DNA from 3 places in the Streptomyces finlayi genome. Region 2 is predicted to be linked to each of the others. Evidence: riboswitches for the same ligand, from Rfam matches in the RefSeq annotation. Region 2 holds a riboswitch; each other region holds the start of a gene.
The links. Region 2 has a riboswitch for cyclic di-AMP ahead of F0344_RS06935 (M23 family metallopeptidase). Riboswitches for the same ligand answer to the same signal wherever they lie in the genome.
Positions count from the first base shown of each region.

Region 1: linked by a shared signal. The riboswitch ahead of F0344_RS02650 (M23 family metallopeptidase) and the one ahead of F0344_RS06935 (M23 family metallopeptidase) in region 2 are both predicted to bind cyclic di-AMP.
Region 3: linked by a shared signal. The riboswitch ahead of F0344_RS21790 (transglycosylase family protein) and the one ahead of F0344_RS06935 (M23 family metallopeptidase) in region 2 are both predicted to bind cyclic di-AMP.

Region 1 covers NZ_CP045702.1:527,947-533,824, forward strand. Annotated here, with positions in the region: gene F0344_RS02640 (STM4011 family radical SAM protein) at 1-243, shown strand, start outside; gene F0344_RS02645 (SGNH/GDSL hydrolase family protein) at 402-1,256, opposite strand; gene F0344_RS02650 (M23 family metallopeptidase) at 1,442-2,398, opposite strand; cyclic di-AMP (ydaO/yuaA leader) riboswitch at 2,403-2,564, opposite strand; gene F0344_RS02655 (tyrosine-protein phosphatase) at 3,074-3,886, shown strand; gene F0344_RS02660 (DUF6126 family protein) at 3,900-4,073, opposite strand; gene F0344_RS02665 (helix-turn-helix domain-containing protein) at 4,139-4,747, opposite strand; gene F0344_RS02670 (aspartate aminotransferase family protein) at 4,818-5,878, opposite strand, start outside.
Region 2 covers NZ_CP045702.1:1,520,119-1,525,996, forward strand. Annotated here, with positions in the region: gene F0344_RS06925 (HPr family phosphocarrier protein) at 25-306, shown strand; gene F0344_RS06930 (GntR family transcriptional regulator) at 466-1,179, opposite strand; gene F0344_RS06935 (M23 family metallopeptidase) at 1,392-2,207, opposite strand; cyclic di-AMP (ydaO/yuaA leader) riboswitch at 2,221-2,388, opposite strand; gene F0344_RS06940 (M16 family metallopeptidase) at 2,610-3,992, opposite strand; gene F0344_RS06945 (M16 family metallopeptidase) at 4,019-5,380, opposite strand; gene F0344_RS06950 (DNA gyrase/topoisomerase IV subunit A) at 5,630-5,878, shown strand, end outside.
Region 3 covers NZ_CP045702.1:4,711,032-4,716,909, reverse strand. Annotated here, with positions in the region: gene F0344_RS21805 (DUF501 domain-containing protein) at 43-573, opposite strand; gene F0344_RS21800 (FtsB family cell division protein) at 668-1,138, opposite strand; gene eno (phosphopyruvate hydratase) at 1,262-2,542, opposite strand; gene F0344_RS21790 (transglycosylase family protein) at 2,876-3,595, opposite strand; cyclic di-AMP (ydaO/yuaA leader) riboswitch at 3,599-3,771, opposite strand; gene F0344_RS21785 (LysM peptidoglycan-binding domain-containing protein) at 4,062-5,069, opposite strand; gene F0344_RS21780 (cytochrome P450 family protein) at 5,175-5,878, opposite strand, start outside.

The DNA of each region.
Region 1 (5,878 bases), 990 kb from region 2:
GTCATCTCGGTGGACGGCGACGGCACGGTGCGACGGTGTCATTTCGTCCGTGCCGAGCTCGGCAACCTCTACGACGGCAGTTACCGCCGGTCCCTGGGCCCGCGCGGCTGTCCCCTCGCCGTCTGCGACTGCCACATCGGCTATGTGCACCTGGAGACGCTGCCGTTGTACGACGTCTTCGCGGGCGGTGTGCTGGAGCGGATACCGTCCCGGCGCACCCTCCCCCTTCCCGAGCTGTCCTAGGTCCTGTCTGGAGTTCCAGCGCGGGAGAAGGAGCGGCGTCCGGTGCCGTCGAATCCAAGGCGGAGGAGGGAGCGATGGCGGAGCCCTCGCGACTGACGACAACGCCGGAGGCGGCGGTGCCGGACGCCGCGACGCCGCGGGGGAACTCCAGACAGGACCTAGAGCGGCAGCAGGTCCGGGCGCTTGGCCTCGACGTGGTCCCCGGAGGACTCGCCGCGCAGCCGGCGCCCGATCCAGGGCACCAGGTACTCGCGGGCCCATTGGATGTCGTCGCGCCGGTCGTCGAACGGGCGGCGCAGCGCCTGCGGCGGCCACGACTGGCCGGGGTCGGCCGGCACGTCGATGCCGAGGACCTGGGCGGCGCGGAGCGCGACCCTGGTGTGCCCCTCCGGCGACAGGTGCAGCCGGTCGTTGTCCCAGGCCCGGCGGTCCTGCACGGACCGCAGCGACCACAGGTCCAGGACCGGGCAGTCGTAGCGGTCGGCGATGGAGCGTACATGGGCGGTGTAGGTGGCGATCTTGCCCCGCAGGTGACGCAGGACCGGCATGTGGCGGGGGTCGAAGCCGGTGGTGATCATGACGGTGCCGACCCCGTCGGCCAGTTCGGCGACGGCGCGCTCGAAACGCTCGGCCACGTCGTCGGGGTCACTGCCCGGCCGCAGGATGTCGTTCCCGCCCGCGCAGAAGCTCACGAGGTCGGGAGCCAGTTCCTTGGCCCGCGGGACCTGTTCCGCGACGATCTGGTCGAGGAGCCGCCCGCGTACGGCGAGGTTGGCGTACCGGAAGTTGCCGTGCCGTGAGGCGGTGAGGCCGCTCCCCTCGTAGGGGGCCGGGAGCTGATCCGCCAGCAGCACCGCGAAACGGTCCGCCCAGCCGACGAAGGTCCCGTCGGGTCCGGGGTCGCCGACGCCCTCGGTGAAGCTGTCGCCGATCGCCGCGTACGACCCTATGACGCTCTTGACGCCGATGACGTTCTGGAGACCGCGCTGACTGAGTTTCGAATCGTCTGCCACAAGGTCGTATCCTGCACCCGCGAATGTGACCTACGCGACCGTAATAATGGGTTGACGGGTGGTGAGATAAACCACCCGGTCAGTTCTTGGTAAAGCCGGAATAAGTAGCGGTCGCCGCACTGCCCTGAGGACACGAGGAAGGGCGGTGCGCCGCCGCGCACCGCCCTTCCTCACTGCTGCTCGTCTCAGAGGGAGACGCCGTGCTGACGCAGGTACGAGACCGGGTCGACGTCCGAGCCGTAGCTCGGGCCGGTGCGGACCTCGAAGTGGAGGTGCGGGCCGCTGGAGTTGCCGGTGGAACCGGAGAGGCCGATCTGCTGACCGCCGGTCACCGTGTCGCCGGCCGAGACGCTGAGCGAGGTCTGGTGGGCGTACTGGGAGTACATGCCGTCCTCGTGCTTGATGACGACCTCGTTGCCGTACGAACCGCTCCAGCCGGCCGAGACCACGGTGCCGGGGCCTATGGCCCGGACACTGGTGCCGGAGGCGGCCTGGAAGTCGGCACCGGTGTGGTAACCACTGGACCACATGGAGCCGGAGGCGCGGTACGGCGTGGTGACGGTGGCGTTGGCCACGGGGGCCGCCCAGCCGGAGCTGTTGCCCTCCGAGGCGCCGGTGTCCGCCGGTGCGGCGGTCTCCACGGACGAGGAGGCCGAGTCGGAGGCCGTGTCCGCCTTGGGAGCGATGGCCTCGGGTGCGGCGCTCGCGGGGGCTGCGGCCTTCGGCGCGGTGGCCCTGGGAGCGACGGCCTTCGAAGGAGCGGCCTCGGCCGAGCCGGATGCCTTTGCGCCCAGCGTGAGTTCGGTGCCGGGGAAGATCAGGCTCGGGTCCTTGCCGACGACCTCACGGTTGTCCTTGTACAGCTTCTGCCAGCCGCCCTTGATCTTCTGCTCGGCGGCGATCTTCGACAGATAGTCGCCGGAAACCACGGAGTAGGTCTTCGGGGCGGTCTTGGACACGACGACGGGCGCGGTGTGCGCCGCGGCGACCGAGGCGGCGGCGGGCGCGGCCTGCTCGGCGGCGCTCGCGCCGGTGGCGCCGATCAGCGGGAGCGCGAGGACGGCTCCGCCGGTCCCCGCGGCGAAGATGCCACGGGCTATCGAGCCGGACTTCGTACGACGGTGCTTACCCTTTGCGGGCATGGGGCATTCCTCTCCGGCGCCTACGAGGTGAGCTGTCGGGTTCGGGCTGGAGATGCCCGGTCGCGCTGGCGCGACTTCACCCCGAGTCGTTCCGGAATTCTCCGGACCGGCGGCTTACCTGGGTCCCCCGCTCCTGCCACACGTGAGTGGATGCGGATTCCGGGCGGCGGCAGGATTAGGCGGTCCGTCCGGATTGACGGTGACCGTAAGCGAGTAAGGACGGCCGGAACAAGCCATGTCCGGCCTGCCGGAATGCGGGAATCAATTCCGGCACGGATTTACGGTCACACTCCGTGGATTACGGATCTTCGCATTCCGTGCGGCGGACGGAATGCCCGTCGGGAGGGCCACCACACACCGTCACGGATATGATCCCGCTCACCTGCCGACCACCATCTCGCCCATAAGCAGGGCATGTTCTGGCAAACACGCCAATACGGACACACCCCGCCCGCGGGGCGCGACGGACTCTCGAAAAGATGGCGCCCAAATCGGTTACATTGCCAGCATTTCAGACGATTCTCCCCGCCCAGGCCGTGCGGGTCGCGCCGGCAGAGGTGCCGCGTGCAACGACGACCTCGCGGCAAGATGATTGCCTGAGGAACCAATGTCGTATCGTCACATCCGTGCCCTCGTCGGCGAGCAGCGCCGACGCCAGACACTTCAGGAGCCACCGTGACGCAGCAGCTGCCGCAGGTCCCGCCGTCGCACACTGAGCTGACCGGTGTCCGCAACTTCCGTGACGTCGGGGGCCTGCCGACCGCGGACGGCCGCCGGGTGCGGTTCGGGCGGCTCTACCGCAGTGGTCACCTGGCGCACGCCACCGAGCAGGACGCGGCGTTCCTCAACGGACTCGGGCTGCACACGATCTTCGACTTCCGCAACGCCGCCGACCGCAAGCTCGACGGCCACGACGTGGAGCTGGCAGGCGTGCGCAACGTCAGCATCCCGCTGTCCGACCCGGCCGACGGCGCCGAGTTCTGGCGCCTGGTCCGGGACGGCAACATCGAGCAGCTGCGCTCGATCCTGGCGGACGGCAAGGGGGCGGACCGCATGATCGCCTCGTACCGCTCGATCATCAGGGACCGCACGGGCGAGCACAGCCGGATCCTGCACGCCCTGGCCGAGGACAGTGTCCCCGCCCTGATGCACTGCGCCGCGGGCAAGGACCGGGCGGGACTCTCCATAGCGGTGTCGCTGCTCGCCGTCGGTGTGGAGCGCGAGGCCATCGAGGCGGACTACCTGATGTCGAACGACGCCCACCGCCGGTACAAGGTGAAGCGCAGCGACACCTCGGCGACCGGGATGTCCGACGAGGTCATGGAGCTTCTGAACCCGCTCTTCGGTGCACGTGCCGAGTATCTGGCGGCGGCCTTCAGCACCATCGAGGAGACCTGGGGCGGCACCGAGCGTTACCTCGGCGAGGGGCTGAAGCTCTCCCCGGAGACGCGTGACCTGCTGCGGGAGCGCCTCACCGAGGAGGCCTGACCACTCCGCGGCGTCAGCGCTTGCCCGCCACCTCGAACAGCAGGTAGAGGAAGGCCGCGAAGACGTGTCCGGCGACCAGATAGGCGACCAGCCTGATCACCACGCCACGCGGGAACTTCCTCTCCTGTGTCTCGTAGCCCTTCCGGGACCTCGGGCTGAGCGGATCGTAGTGCTCTGAATCGGACATGACAGTCCTCTTTCTGGTGTCGGGGTCAGCCGTCCGGCCTCGGAGTCAGCCGTTGGCGCCGGTGATCAGCGGTGGTGTGGTCCGCTGCCCAGGCAGAGCTCGGCGACCGGGCTCTGCAGCAGGGTATGGAGGAAGAGCAGCTCGGCGCCGCCGCGGTCGGCGGCGGCGATCCGGTGCGGGGTCAGCGAATCGAAGTGCGCGCTGTCACCGGCTTCCAGGTCGTGCTCGGATTCGCCGAGGACGACCCGCAGCCGCCCTTCCAGGACGTACAGCCATTCCTCGCCGGGGTGGACGCGCACCAGATCGCCCTGTGTGCCGTACGGCACCTGGACGCGGAGCGCCTGCATGGCCCGGCCGGAGCCACCGGCCCGGCGGTACATCCAGCCGTCCGCCTCGGCGCCGGTGAACGGGCCGCCGCGGACGATCGCGTCACGTTGGGCCGGCGCCTCGCCGAGGAGCTCGGAAACCGTCGTACCGTAGACGCGGGCGAGTCCCAGCAGCATGGGCAGCGAGGGCTGCCTGCGGCCGGTTTCGAGCCGGGAGAGATGGGCGGGCGAGAGCCCGGCCCGCTGGGCGGCGGTCTCCAGGGTGAGGCCACGGCCGCGGCGCAGGTCGCGCAGGCGCGGAGCGACCCCGGGGAGTTCGCCGGCCGCCCCTCCGTCAGGAGGATTCATGCCTCCATTGGGCCAGGAATTTTCCTCGGAGGCAAACATTTTGCCTCCGAGGCAAACCCGGGCTCTTCGATCAACGGTGGGCGACGGCCTGCTTCACCAGGGTTCTGCCGAAGTCCCACATCAGCCCGCCCCCGCTGTGCGCGTCGTCCATCACCGCCGTGAAGGCGCTCACGAACCGCTCCACCTCCGGCTCACCGATGACCAGCGGCGGGATCAGCTTGATCACTTCGAGGTGGTCTCCGGACACCTGGGTGAGGATCCGGTGCTTCTGCAGCAGGGGCACCACGACCATCTGCGCGAAGAGTCCCTTGCGGGCCGCCTGCAGCATGGTCCAGCGGCTGCGCAGTTTCAGTGAGGACGGCCGTCCGAACTCGATGCCGATCATCAGTCCGCGTCCGCGCACCTCGTGCAGCAGCTCGTAGCGGCCGACGAGCGCGGCCAGCCGCTCACGGAGCGCATCGCCCGTGCGACGGGCGTTCGCCACCGTCTCCTCGTCCTCCATCACCGCGAGGACGGCGAGCCCGGCCGCCATGGCCTGTGCGTTGGAGCCGAAGCTCGCCGAGTGGACGAGCACGCGGTCCATGGAGGAGTAGACCCGCTTGAAGATCCAGTCCTTGCCGAGGGTCGCCCCGACGGGCACATAGCCGCCGGAGAGCGCCTTGGCGACACAGACGAGGTCGGGTTCGACGCCTTCCTCGTGCTGGTACGCGTAGAAGTCCCCGGTCCTGCCGAGGCCCGTCTGCACCTCGTCCACGATGAGCAGCGCCTTGTGCCGGTGCAGCAGCTCCTGTGCGGCGCGCAGGAAGCCGGGGGGTGAGGCGTGCACGCCCTTGCCCTGGACGGGCTCGACGACGAGCCCTGCCACGTCGCCGCGCTTCAGTTCGCGCCGCAGTGCGTCCAGATCCCCGAGCCCGATCGCGGTGTCCGGCAGCAGCGGGGCGAAGCCGTCCCGGAAGCCCGCCTCCCCGTTGACCGAGAGGGAACCGGTGGTCAGACCGTGGAACGCGTGCGTGCAGTACAGGACCCTGGGCTTCCCGGTGGCGTACCGGGCGAACTTGAGGGCCGTCTCGACGGCCTCCGTACCGCTGTTGCCGAAGAACACCCGGTCCAGATGCGGGCTGTGGGCGAGCA
Region 2 (5,878 bases):
CATTGATTCGTGAAGGGCAGAACCATGGCTGAGCGCCGCGTCAACGTCGGTTGGGCCGAGGGCCTGCACGCCCGCCCCGCTTCCATCTTCGTCCGTGCCGCCACGGCCTCCGGCGTCCCCGTGACGATCGCCAAGGCCGACGGCAACCCGGTGAACGCCGCGTCGATGCTCGCGGTACTCGGCCTGGGCGCCACCGGAGGCGAGGAGATCGTGCTCGCGTCCGAGGCGGACAACGCCGAGGTCGCCCTGGACCGTCTGGCCAAGCTCGTCGCCGAAGGGCTCGAGGAGCTTCCGGAGACGGTCTGATTCCAGCCGGATCCAACCGGATTCAATTCTGCGACGGAGTCGCGGCGTCCCTGAACGGATGCCGCGACTTCTTCGTTTCCGAAAAGCGTCGAGGGACGAATTCGCGCAGCACGAAGAAAGCCCTTCGCGGAATTACCTTATTTGCATACGGCGCAATTGTTAATGCCGGACGCCCGCGATGTGTACGGGATGTTGCGAAGTGCTCACCCGCGACGGCGCGGGACCGGACCCCGGACGGCCGGGCCGGGCCGGGCGCCGCAGCCGATGGGCCGCCGCAGCCCGCTCCGCGTGCTGGACTGCCAGCGCTCTGGCCCGGTCCGCGTCCCCCCGGGCGACCGCGTCCACGATCGCCCCGCGCTCGGCCCAGGACTCCGCGGGACGCGCGGGCTGATCGACGGCGTACATCCAGGCGATCTTGTGCCGGAGCTGGGTGAGCAGCGCGATGAGGCCGGGGCTGCCCGATGCCTGCGCGAGCGTCTCGTGGAACCAGCCGCCCAGGGAGCGCAGGTCCTCGCCATCACCCCGCCGTACTCGCTCCTGACCCAGTCTGACGAGGCCGCGCAGCACCTTGAGGTGCGCCTCGGTGCGCCGCTGTGCCGCCCGCGCCGCACCGAGCGGTTCCAGCAGCATCCGGACCTCCAGGAGATCGGCGGCCTCCTGCTCGGTGGGCTCGGCCACGCATGCGCCGGCATGGCGGCGCGTGACCACGAACCCCTCGGACTCCAGCGTGCGCAGGGCCTCGCGCACCGGGACGCGCGAGACCCCGTAACGACGCGCGAGCACCTCCTCGGTGAGGCGGCTGCCGCGATCGAAGACACCGGAGACGATGTCGTCACGGATTGCCGTGCATACCGAATGCGCGGGAATGCGCATGTCCGAACCTCCGCCTTAATCCCCGCGAAACGCGGCCGATCGACGCCTGTTCTGCGACTCTATTGCAATGAGCCCGAATTTCCGACGGCAGAACGGAATCCAGGGATATCTTCTGACCCCGCGGAGCTTCGGCGGACAGAGTCCGGGTGGTACGCCGAAGGCCCCGGCGGGAAGCCGGGGCCTTCGTGAAGCGCGGGGACGCGGCGCGTGGATCAGACGTTCACACCGTGCGAGCGCAGGTACGCGACGGGGTCCATGTCGGAGCCGTACTCGGGGCTGGTGCGGGCCTCGAAGTGCAGGTGCGGTCCGGTGGAGTTGCCGGTCGAGCCGGAGATGCCTATCTGCTGCCCGGAGGTGACGCTCTGGCCGACGGAGACGCCGATCGAGGCGAGGTGGCCGTACTGGGTGTACGTGCCGTCCGTCATCCGGAGCACGATGTTGTTGCCGTAGGCACCGCCCCAGCCCGCCTCGACGACCGTGCCGGCGCCGACCGCGACGACGGACGAGCCGGACGCGGCGCGGAAGTCGACACCGGAGTGGCTGCCCGAGGACCAGAGCGAGCCACCGGACTTGTAGCCGGTGGTGACGTAGGAACCGGCGACCGGAAGGTGGAACGAGGTCAGCCGCTTGCGCTCGGCCGCGCGGGCGGCACGGGCCTCGGCCTCGCGGACCTCCGCGGCACGGGCCTTCGCCTTGCGCTCGGCCTCCGCCTTGGCCTTGACCCTGGCTTCCGCCTCGGCCTTGGCCTCGGCGACAGCCTTGGCCTTCGCCTTCGCGGCGGCCTCGGCCTGCTGTTCCTGGGCCATCGCCTGGGCGGCGATCTGGTCGGCGAGGGCGCCGTCGATGGCGATGACCTGGGTCAGGCCGGTGTCGCCGACGGTACGGGCCTCGTCCGCGGCGAGGGCCGGAGTGGCCATCCCGCCGATGACGCCTGTGGTGGCCAGTGCCGCGATGCCGGCGACGCGAGCGCTCTTGCGCGTCAGGCGGCTCGGGGCACGGTGCTTCCCGGTGGCACGGGTGAACGCCATGGAGGGGCTGATCCTTTCCTTCCTTCTCGCCTACCGGGTTAGCTGACGGGTTCGGAGCAGGAAGGTCTCCTACGGACCGTCTCCGCCCCGAAGGAGCGCAGACGTCCGATTCACCCCAGGGACTTCGTGGGTCCCCGGCTCCCCAGGCTCGCGCCTGACGGGGACTCGGCGATGGCTGCCCGGCGCCACGGACGCGGCATACACATGACGGACAGCGGAGCCGACGCTAAACGGGGCCACTTTCAATCACCAAACGGACAGGCTGATTTGTCGTACATCCCACAGAGCAGACAGGTAGCCTTCGCGCCAAAATCGGACAAAAGGAAGGGACCCTGATGGGCAATTTGCCCATCGGGGTCCCTTTGGCACGCTTTTGCAAATGTGTTGAAGAGTGGCCGGACGTCAGCCGCTGACGACCGACACCTCGCCGATTCCCAGCGCGCGGACGGGCTCCGCGATCTGGGACGCGTCACCGACGAGCACCGTGACCAGGCGGTCCACCGGGAAGGCGTTGACCACCGCGGCCGTCGCCTCGACCGTGCCGGTCTCGGCCAGGCGCGCGTAGAGCTGGGCCTGGTAGTCGTCCGGGAGGTGCTGCTCGACCTGGTCGGCGAGGGTGCCCGCCACGGAGGCCGCCGTCTCGAACTTCAGCGGGGCGACGCCCACGAGGTTCTGCACGGCCGTCTCGCGCTCGGCGTCGGTGAGCCCCTCGGCCGCGAGGGTCCGCAGGACCTTCCAGAGGTCGTCCAGCGCCGGCCCCGTGGACTCCGTGTCCACCGAGCCGCTGATGGCGAGCATCGCCGCTCCCGTACGCCCCGAGGGGGAGCCCGGGCCCGTGGAGCGCAGGACCTGCGCGAAGGCGCGTACGCCGTAGGTGTAGCCCTTCTCCTCGCGCAGCACCCGGTCGAGACGCGAGGTGAGGGTGCCGCCCAGGCAGTACGTGCCGAGGACCTGGGCCGGCCAGACGCTGTCGTGCCGGTCGGCGCCGATACGGCCGATCAGCAGCTGCGTCTGCACCGCGCCGGGACGGTCCACGACCACGACACGGCCGCGGTCGTCAGCGGTGATGGGCGGGACCGGACGGGGCTCGGCGGTGTTGCCCGACCAGTCGCCCACGGTCTCCGCGAGGAGCGCGTCCACATCGACCCCGGTGAGATCACCGACGATGACGAGCGTCGCGGTGGACGGACGGACGTGCGCGTCGTAGAAAGCGCGCACGGCCGCGGCGTCGATCCGCGCCACCGTCTCCTCGGTGCCCTGCCGCGGACGCGACATACGCGCCGTGGCGGGGAAGAGCTCCTTGGAGAGCTGCTTGGCCGCCTTGCGGGCGGGGTTGGCCTGCTCGTGCGGGATCTCGTCGAGGCGGTTGCCCACCAGGCGCTCGATCTCGCTCTCGGAGAAGGCAGGAGCCCGCAGCGCTTCGGCGATCAGACCCAGCGCCTTGGTCAGCCGGGAGACCGGGACCTCCAGGGAGACCCGGACACCGGGGTGGTCGGCGTGCGCGTCGAGCGTCGCGCCACAGCGCTCCAGCTCGGCGGCGAACTCCTCCGCGGAGCGCTTGTCCGTGCCCTCGGACAGGGCGCGCGACATGATCGTCGCCACCCCGTCGAGGCCCTCGGGCTCCGCGTCCAGCGGCGCGTCGAGGAAGATCTCCACCGCGACCACCTGCTGACCGGGACGGTGACAGCGCAGCACCGTGAGGCCGTTGGGCAGGGCGCCGCGCTCGGGCGCGGGGAAGGCCCAGGGCCTGGCCACGCCCGCCGTCGGCTGCGGGTGGTACTTCATCGCTACTCCAGTCACAGCGGCGTCGCTCACTGCTCGGCCCCTTCGTGCGTGGCGGTGCCGGCTTCGGCATCCGCGTCGGCCGGCGCTTCGACCGGTTCGTAGACCAGGACCGCGCGGTTGTCGGGTCGCAGGCACGCCTTGGCGGCGGCCTGGACCTCCTCCGCGGTGACGTCGAGCACCCGCTGCACGGCCGTCAGGGCCAGCTGCGGGTCCCCGAACAGGACGGCGTACCGGCACAGTTCGTCGGCGCGGCCCTCGACCGTGCCGAGCCGGTCCAGCCACTCGCGCTCCAACTGCGCCTGGGCCCGCTCCATTTCCTCGGGCGTGGGGCCCTCGGCGGCGAACTTGGCCAGTTCCTCGTCGACCGCGGCCTCGATTTCCGGCACCTCGATACCGCCGGACGTCTTGACGTCCAGCCAGCCGAGCGAGGGCGCGCCGGACAGCCTCAGCAGCCCGAATCCGGCCGCCACCGCCGTACGATCGCGGCGGACCAGCCGGTTGTGCAGCCGGGAGGACTCGCCGCCGCCGAGCACGGTCAGTGCCAGATCCGCGGCGTCGCACTCCCGGGTGCCGTCGTGCGGCAGGCGGTAGGCGGCCATCAGCGCGCGCGCCGGGACCTCCGCGTGGACCACTTCGCGCAGCTGCTCACCGATGATGTCCGGCAGCGTGCCGTCGCGCGGCGGCTGCTTGCCGTCGTGGGACGGGATCGAACCGAAGTACTTCTCGACCCAGGCGAGCGTCTCCTGCGGGTCGATGTCACCGACCACCGAGAGCACCGCGTTGTTGGGCGCGTAGTACGTGCGGAAGAACGTACGCGCGTCCTCCAGCGTCGCCGCGTCCAGGTCGGCCATCGAGCCGATCGGGGTGTGGTGGTACGGGTGGCCCTCCGGGTAGGCGAGGGCCGTCAGCTTCTCGAAGGCCGTGCCGTACGGAACGTTGTCGTACCGCTGGCGACGCTCGTTCTTCACGACGTCGCGCTGGTTCTCCATGGACTCCTCGTCGAGCGCGGCGAGGAGGGAGCCCATGCGGTCGGCCTCCAGCCAGAGCGCGAGCTCCAGCTGGTGCGTGGGCATGACCTCGAAGTAGTTGGTCCTCTCGAAACTGGTCGTGCCGTTCAGCGAACCACCGGCTCCCTGTACGAGCTCGAAGTGCCCGTTCCCCTTGACCTGGCCCGAGCCCTGGAACATCAGGTGCTCGAAGAGGTGAGCCAGACCGGTACGCCCCTTGACCTCGTGGCGCGAACCGACGTCGTACCAGAGGCAGACCGCGGCGACCGGGGTCAGATGGTCCTCCGAGAGCACCACACGCAGGCCGTTGGCCAGGCGGTGCTCGGTCGCTGTTCTGCCGCCGGAGCCGGCCTGAGCTGTGGCCGTGTGACCCATGGGCATGTACGTCCCTTCGATCGCGATACAGGTTTTCCTGCCAGACCTGCCACTCTAGGCAAGCGCACGGGCACCTGGCGAAGTTCCCGATCCGTGGATGTTGTCGTAGATGCTGCCGTAAACGGTGGCCCCGGCGGGGCCCGCAGGACCGCTTCGGACGGGTCGAGGTCGGCGTTGTCAGTGCGGCGGTCCACAATGGTCCGCGTCAGAACCTGAGGTTGCCCGAACAGAATCCGTGAAGGAGTCGCAGCAGCGATGGCCCGCCGCAGCACGAAGACCCCGCCGCCGGACGACTTCGAGGAGAGAATCCTCGATATCGACGTCGTCGACGAAATGCAGGGCTCCTTCCTCGAGTACGCCTACTCGGTGATCTACTCAAGGGCCCTGCCCGACGCCCGCGACGGCATGAAGCCGGTGCACCGCCGCATCGTGTCCCAGATGAACGAGATGGGGCTCCGCCCCGACCGCGGCTATGTGAAGTGCGCCCGCGTCGTCGGCGAAGTG
Region 3 (5,878 bases), 3.2 Mb from region 2:
AGGACCGGGGCCCGGGGCGGAGCACCCCGGGGGTGCGGGAGGTCAGGCCTCGTCGGCGCCGCACGGCGACACGCACGGCCCCTTCGCCCACCACTGCGGCAGCATCGCGATCGCCTCGTCGCCCAGCGGGTTCACCCCGGGGCCGGCCGCCAGCGAGTGGCCGACCAGGACGTGCAGGCACTTCACCCGGTCCGGCATGCCTCCCGCGCTCGGGAAGCCCTCCAGGACCTCGATGGCGTCACGGCGGACGATGTAGTCCTCGTGCGCCGCGCGGTAGGCGGCGGCGAGTTCCGGGTCCGTCTGCAGACGCTCGGTCATCTCCTTCATGACCCCGTTGGCCTCCAGCGTGCCGATCGCGGAAGCGGCACGCGGACAGGTCAGGTAGAAGGTCGTCGGGAACGGCGTGCCGTCCTCCAGACGGGGCTGCGTCTCGACCACGTCCGGATTGCCGCACGGGCAGCGGTGCGCGATGGCGCGCAGTCCGCGCGGCGGGCGCCCGAGCTGCTGCTGGAACGCGGCGATGTCCGCGTCGGTGGGCGTGGTGGACTCGGTCTGCGGAGGGGGGGTTTCCATGCCTGCCTTGGTTCTGCTCGAAGGTGCTTCTCAGATGGTGCGGGTCGTGCGGGCGTGCGGATCAAGCGGTCGTGCGGGTTACTGGTGAGGCCGGTCAGCCACGGTCCGCGGTGTCCACGCCGTCCCAGAGGTTCGAGTGCCAGGCACGGTCCGTCGTGCCCGGCTCCCCGCTACGGTCCTCGGCCGCGCCGGGATCGACCACGGTGTAGCCGGTCTCCCCCGGAAGTACGTAGTGAAGGTGCTCGCGGGCCAGCCGCCGGATGTACGCGTCGTCCTTGAGCCGCGCCTTCTCGTCACGCAGTTCCTCGGTCCGCCGGCGCGCCTCCTGCGACAGACGCTCCTGGTCGGCGATCTCGTCGCGCTGGGAGACGTACTGCCTCATCGGGTACGCGAGCGCGACCACGAGGGAACAGACGACCAGGGCGAGGAACGCGGCGCGGCCGGTGAGCCGCGAGCGGCGGGCCTGACGCTTGCTCTGGGACCGGTAGACGCGGGCCGCGGTCTGCTCGCCGAGCAGTCGCAGCCTGGTCGCGGTGGAGAACCGGTCGCGGTCCTTCCCGGCCATCTCTCACGCCTCCCCATCACACACGTCGGTCCCCGCACACGGTACGGGACCGAGTGCGGGGACGGACGGAGGCTGGTGACTTCGGCCCGCGGAAGGCCGGTGGTCAGCCCTGTGGGCCGGTGATCAGCCCTTGAAGCGGGGGAACGCCGAGCGGCCCGCGTACACCGCGGCGTCGTCGAGGATCTCCTCGATGCGCAGCAGCTGGTTGTACTTGGCGACACGGTCCGAGCGGGCCGGGGCGCCGGTCTTGATCTGACCGCAGTTCACGGCGACGGCGAGGTCGGCGATCGTGACGTCCTCGGTCTCACCGGAACGGTGCGACATCATGCACTTGAAGCCGTTGCGCTGGGCCATCTCGACGGCGTCCAGGGTCTCGGTCAGCGAACCGATCTGGTTGACCTTCACGAGCAGGGCGTTCGCGGAGCCCTCCTCGATGCCGCGGGCCAGACGCTCCGGGTTGGTGACGAACAGGTCGTCACCGACGATCTGCACCTTGGAGCCGAGCTTGTCGGTGATGACCTTCCAGCCGGCCCAGTCGTCCTCGTACAGCGGGTCCTCGATGGAGATGAGCGGGTACGCGGAGACGAGCTCCTCGTAGTACTCGGTCATCTCGGCGGCCGAGCGGGACTTGCCCTCGAACTCGTACACGCCGTCCTTGTAGAACTCGGACGCGGCGACGTCGAGCGCGAGGCCGATGTCGCGGCCGGGGACGTAACCGGCCTCCTTGATGGCCTCGACGATGAGGTCCAGGGCGGCGCGGTTGGACTCCAGGTTCGGGGCGAAGCCGCCCTCGTCACCGAGACCGGTGGACAGGCCCTTGGTCTTCAGGACCTTCTTCAGCGTGTGGTAGACCTCCGCGCCCCAGCGCAGGGCCTCGGAGAACGACTCCGCGCCGATCGGCGCGATCATGAACTCCTGGATGTCCACGTTGGAGTCGGCGTGCGAGCCGCCGTTCAGGATGTTCATCATCGGAACGGGCAGCAGGTGCGCGTTCGGGCCGCCGAGGTAGCGGAAGAGCGGCAGGTCGGACGCCTCGGAGGCGGCGTGCGCGACGGCCAGCGAGACGCCGAGGATGGCGTTGGCGCCGAGCGAGCCCTTGTTCTCGGTGGCGTCCAGGTCGAACATCGCCTGGTCGATGAGGCGCTGCTCGGTGGCGTCGTACCCGACGAGCTCCGGGCCGATCTGCTCGATGACGGCGAGGACGGCCTTCTCCACGCCCTTGCCCATGTAACGGTTGGGGTCTCCGTCGCGAAGCTCGATGGCCTCGAACGCACCGGTGGAGGCGCCGGACGGAACGGCAGCACGTCCCGTGCTGCCGTCGTCGAGGCCAACCTCGACCTCGACCGTGGGGTTGCCCCGGGAGTCGAGGATTTCCCTGGCTACGACGACGTCGATGGACGGCACGAGGCATCTCCTTCTGGATATGACACTGGTTGCGCAGGGCCACTGTGGTCACTGTGGCCTTGCGACCTGAGCCTATCCGGCCGGGCTCCATCGGCCAGCCGGGCGCCCGTCCCCTGGGACGAAAAAGGACCCAAGGGTATGCATTCACGGGCAAAGGTCCAGAAAATTACTGACGAGTAACCACAACACTTGAACGATCGACGTCGGCAGGTGGACTCCACCGGCCGGAAAAGACCCCGACCCGGTACGCACGGGGGAGAGCGCACCGGGTCGGGAGCAGGGCGGGGAGGATGCCGCCGGACACCCTCCCGGAGGGGAGGAGAGTCCCAGGTACTACTTCGTCAGGTGGAGCTGCTGACCCGGGAAGATCAGGTCGGCGTCCTTGACGATGTCGTCGTTCAGGTCGAAGAGCTTCTCCCAGCCGCCCTTGACGTCGCGCTTCGCGGCGATCTTGCTGAGAGTGTCGCCGGCCTTCACCTTGTACTCGCCGTCACCCTTCTCGACCTTCTCGCCGGTCGGGGTGGTGACCGTCCTGGGCGCCTCGGTCTTCGGCGCGGTGCGCTGCTCGCTGCGCGTGGTGGGCTGCTCGGCCTGGCGCTCCGGCTGGGCCTGCTGCTGCGGCTCCCGCTCGTCGCCGCTCTCCTGCGTGGAGCCGGTGTCGACACCCGGGTCCACGCCGTCGTTGGTCAGGTTGCCGGCGCCGGCACAGGCCCAGGCGCCCGGGCCCTGCATGTCGAGAAGCTTCTCCGCGGTGGCGATCTGCTGCGACTTGCTGGCGAGGTCGGCGCGGGGGGCGTACTGCGTACCGCCGGCGGCGGCCCAGCTGGACTGCGAGAACTGCAGACCGCCGTAGTAGCCGTTGCCGGTGTTGATGGACCAGTTGCCACCGGACTCGCACTGGGCGACGGCGTCCCACGTGGAGACGGAGGCGGCGGAGGCGCTGGTCGCACCCATCAGCGGCATGGCGACCGCGGCGCCGGCGACACCGGCGAGCGTGGCGACACGGACGGCCCTGGACGGGCGGCGGTGCTTGGCCTTGCTGGAAATCAGCATGGAGCTTCTCCTCACCGACGCCTACGAGGTGAGCTGTCGGGTTCGGGCCAAGTGAGTTGCCCGGTCGCACGTCCTAGCACGCGACTTCACCCCAAGCCGGTCCCTGAGTCGTCCTTCGACGATCGGGCCCGGCGCTTACCTGGGTCCCCCGCTCCTGCCTACGGCGCTTTACGCGTCTGTTCCCTTCGACCGACGGCAGGATTCGGCGTGACGGTCGACGGGGCCCGCGGTGCGAGCGGTTCCGACCGTAAACACAGGCACCCTCGACATTCAAAGAGGGACATACCGGCCATTCGGGTATTTGTCGTCCTGGAGGGAAGAACGTTTTCGCAGGTCGGAGGGGCCACAGACGCATCACCCGGACATGCCGGGCCAGTTGAAGCAAAGAGACCCATGTCTCACTTACGCATAAGTGGACATAGGCCTCTGAACTACCCCCGAATTTGGGGTGTTTTCCCGAATTGGATCAGTTGCTCTTGGAGTCCTCCGCGACGTCCGGCAGCCCCAGATCGAGGCTCTGGCCGGGGAGGATCAGGTCCGGGTCGGAGCCGAGCGCGCCCTTGTTGGCCTCGTACAGCTCGGTCCAGCCGCCGGGAACCTTCTGTGCGTCAGCAATCGCCCAGAGGTTGTCGCCGGGCCGGACGGTGTAGTCGCCGTCGGGGCTCACCGCAACGGTGTCGCGCCCCTGGTCGCCACCGCGCGAGGCGTGCCGGCCCGAGTCGCGCCCGCCGCCCTGATCCGCGTCCAGGCTCGCCTCGGGGGCCGGCGTGCCGCGGTGCTTGCCGCCACGCTGGTCCGTGCCGTCCGGGATCGCGGACGCCTCGGACGCCTCGGGCGTCGGTGTGGTGGCCGGCGGGGCCGTCGCGCCGGAGTCGCCGGACCCGCCCGACTCGCCGGTCTCGCCGTTCTTGTCGGACTCACTCGCCGTGTCCGACTCACCGGACCCGGCGGTCCCGCCGGACTTGTCGGACTTATCCTTCTTGTTCGCTTCGTCCGTCGCGTCGCCCGACGGGGCGTCGGAGGCGTCGTCGGTTGGGAGCAGCGAGTCCGAAGGGTCGGCGGAGGGCAGACCGCCCGGGTCGACGCCCGGCAGGGCCCCGTCCAGCGCGAGCCCGGAAATCACCGCGCAGCTCGGCCACGCCTGCGGGCCCTGGTCCTCCAGGACCTTCTCCGCGACGGATATCTGCTGCGAGCGGCTGGCGAGGTCGGCGCGGGGCGCGAACGCCGAGCCACCGTACGCCGACCAGGTGTCCTGCGAGAACTGGAGGCCGCCGTAGTAGCCGTTGCCCAGGTCCGCGCTCCACATGCCGCCGCTCTCGCACTCGGCGACCCGGTCCCAGGTCGAGGCGTCTGCGGCGTGCGCACCGGTCGCGCCGAGCAGCGGGATGGCGATGGCCGACCCCGTCACGCCTGCGGCGACGACGATGGCGGGTGCCTGGCGAGGGCGGCGGTGTCTGCCGTTCGCGGAGCCCATGGGATTGCCTTCCGTGTGACGAACAAGTGACTGCTGTGGTGAACGGTGAACCTAGCGGGACTCGAACGTGTGTCACAAGTCGATGCAGCGGAGATCACGTGAAAGTCACAGAGTTGACGGAGTGTCACCTTGCGCGGACGGCAATCCGGATGCGAACTCCACCGGAAGGGTGCGCAGTCCGCGCATGATGAGCCCGCCACGCCATCGCAAATCGTCAGGTTCCACCGCAAGACGCAGGTCAGGGAGGCGTCTCAGCAGCGTTGCCAGCGCGGTCTGCCCTTCCAGACGGGCGAGCGGCGCTCCCAGGCAGTAGTGGATGCCGTGCCCGTATCCCACGTGCTGATTGTCACTCCGTGCAAGGTCCAGGGTGTCCGGATCGCGGAATCGCTCCGGGTCCCGGTCTGCGGCCGCGAGGACCACCAGTACGGGGTCCCCCGCGGCGATCTCCTGCCCGCCGAGCGTGACGGGCTCCGTCGCGTACCGCCACGTCGCGAGCTCCACCGGACCGTCGTACCGCAGCAGTTCCTCCAGGCCGGTGGCGAGGAGGTCCGTCTCGCCCGCGGCGAGCGAACGCTGAAGCCTTTCGCGCTCGCCGGGGTTGCGCAGCAGGGCGTACGTCCCGTTGCCGATCAGGTTGACGGTTGTCTCGAAACCGGCGAAGAGAAGGATGAAGGCCATCGCGGCGGCCTCGTTCTCGGTGAGGTGCTCGCCGTGGTCGCTCGCCCGGATCAGACCCGAAATCAGGTCGTCACCCGGATTCTCCCGTTTGCGGTGGATCAGTTCGGCGAGGTAGTTACGCATCTTCTTCA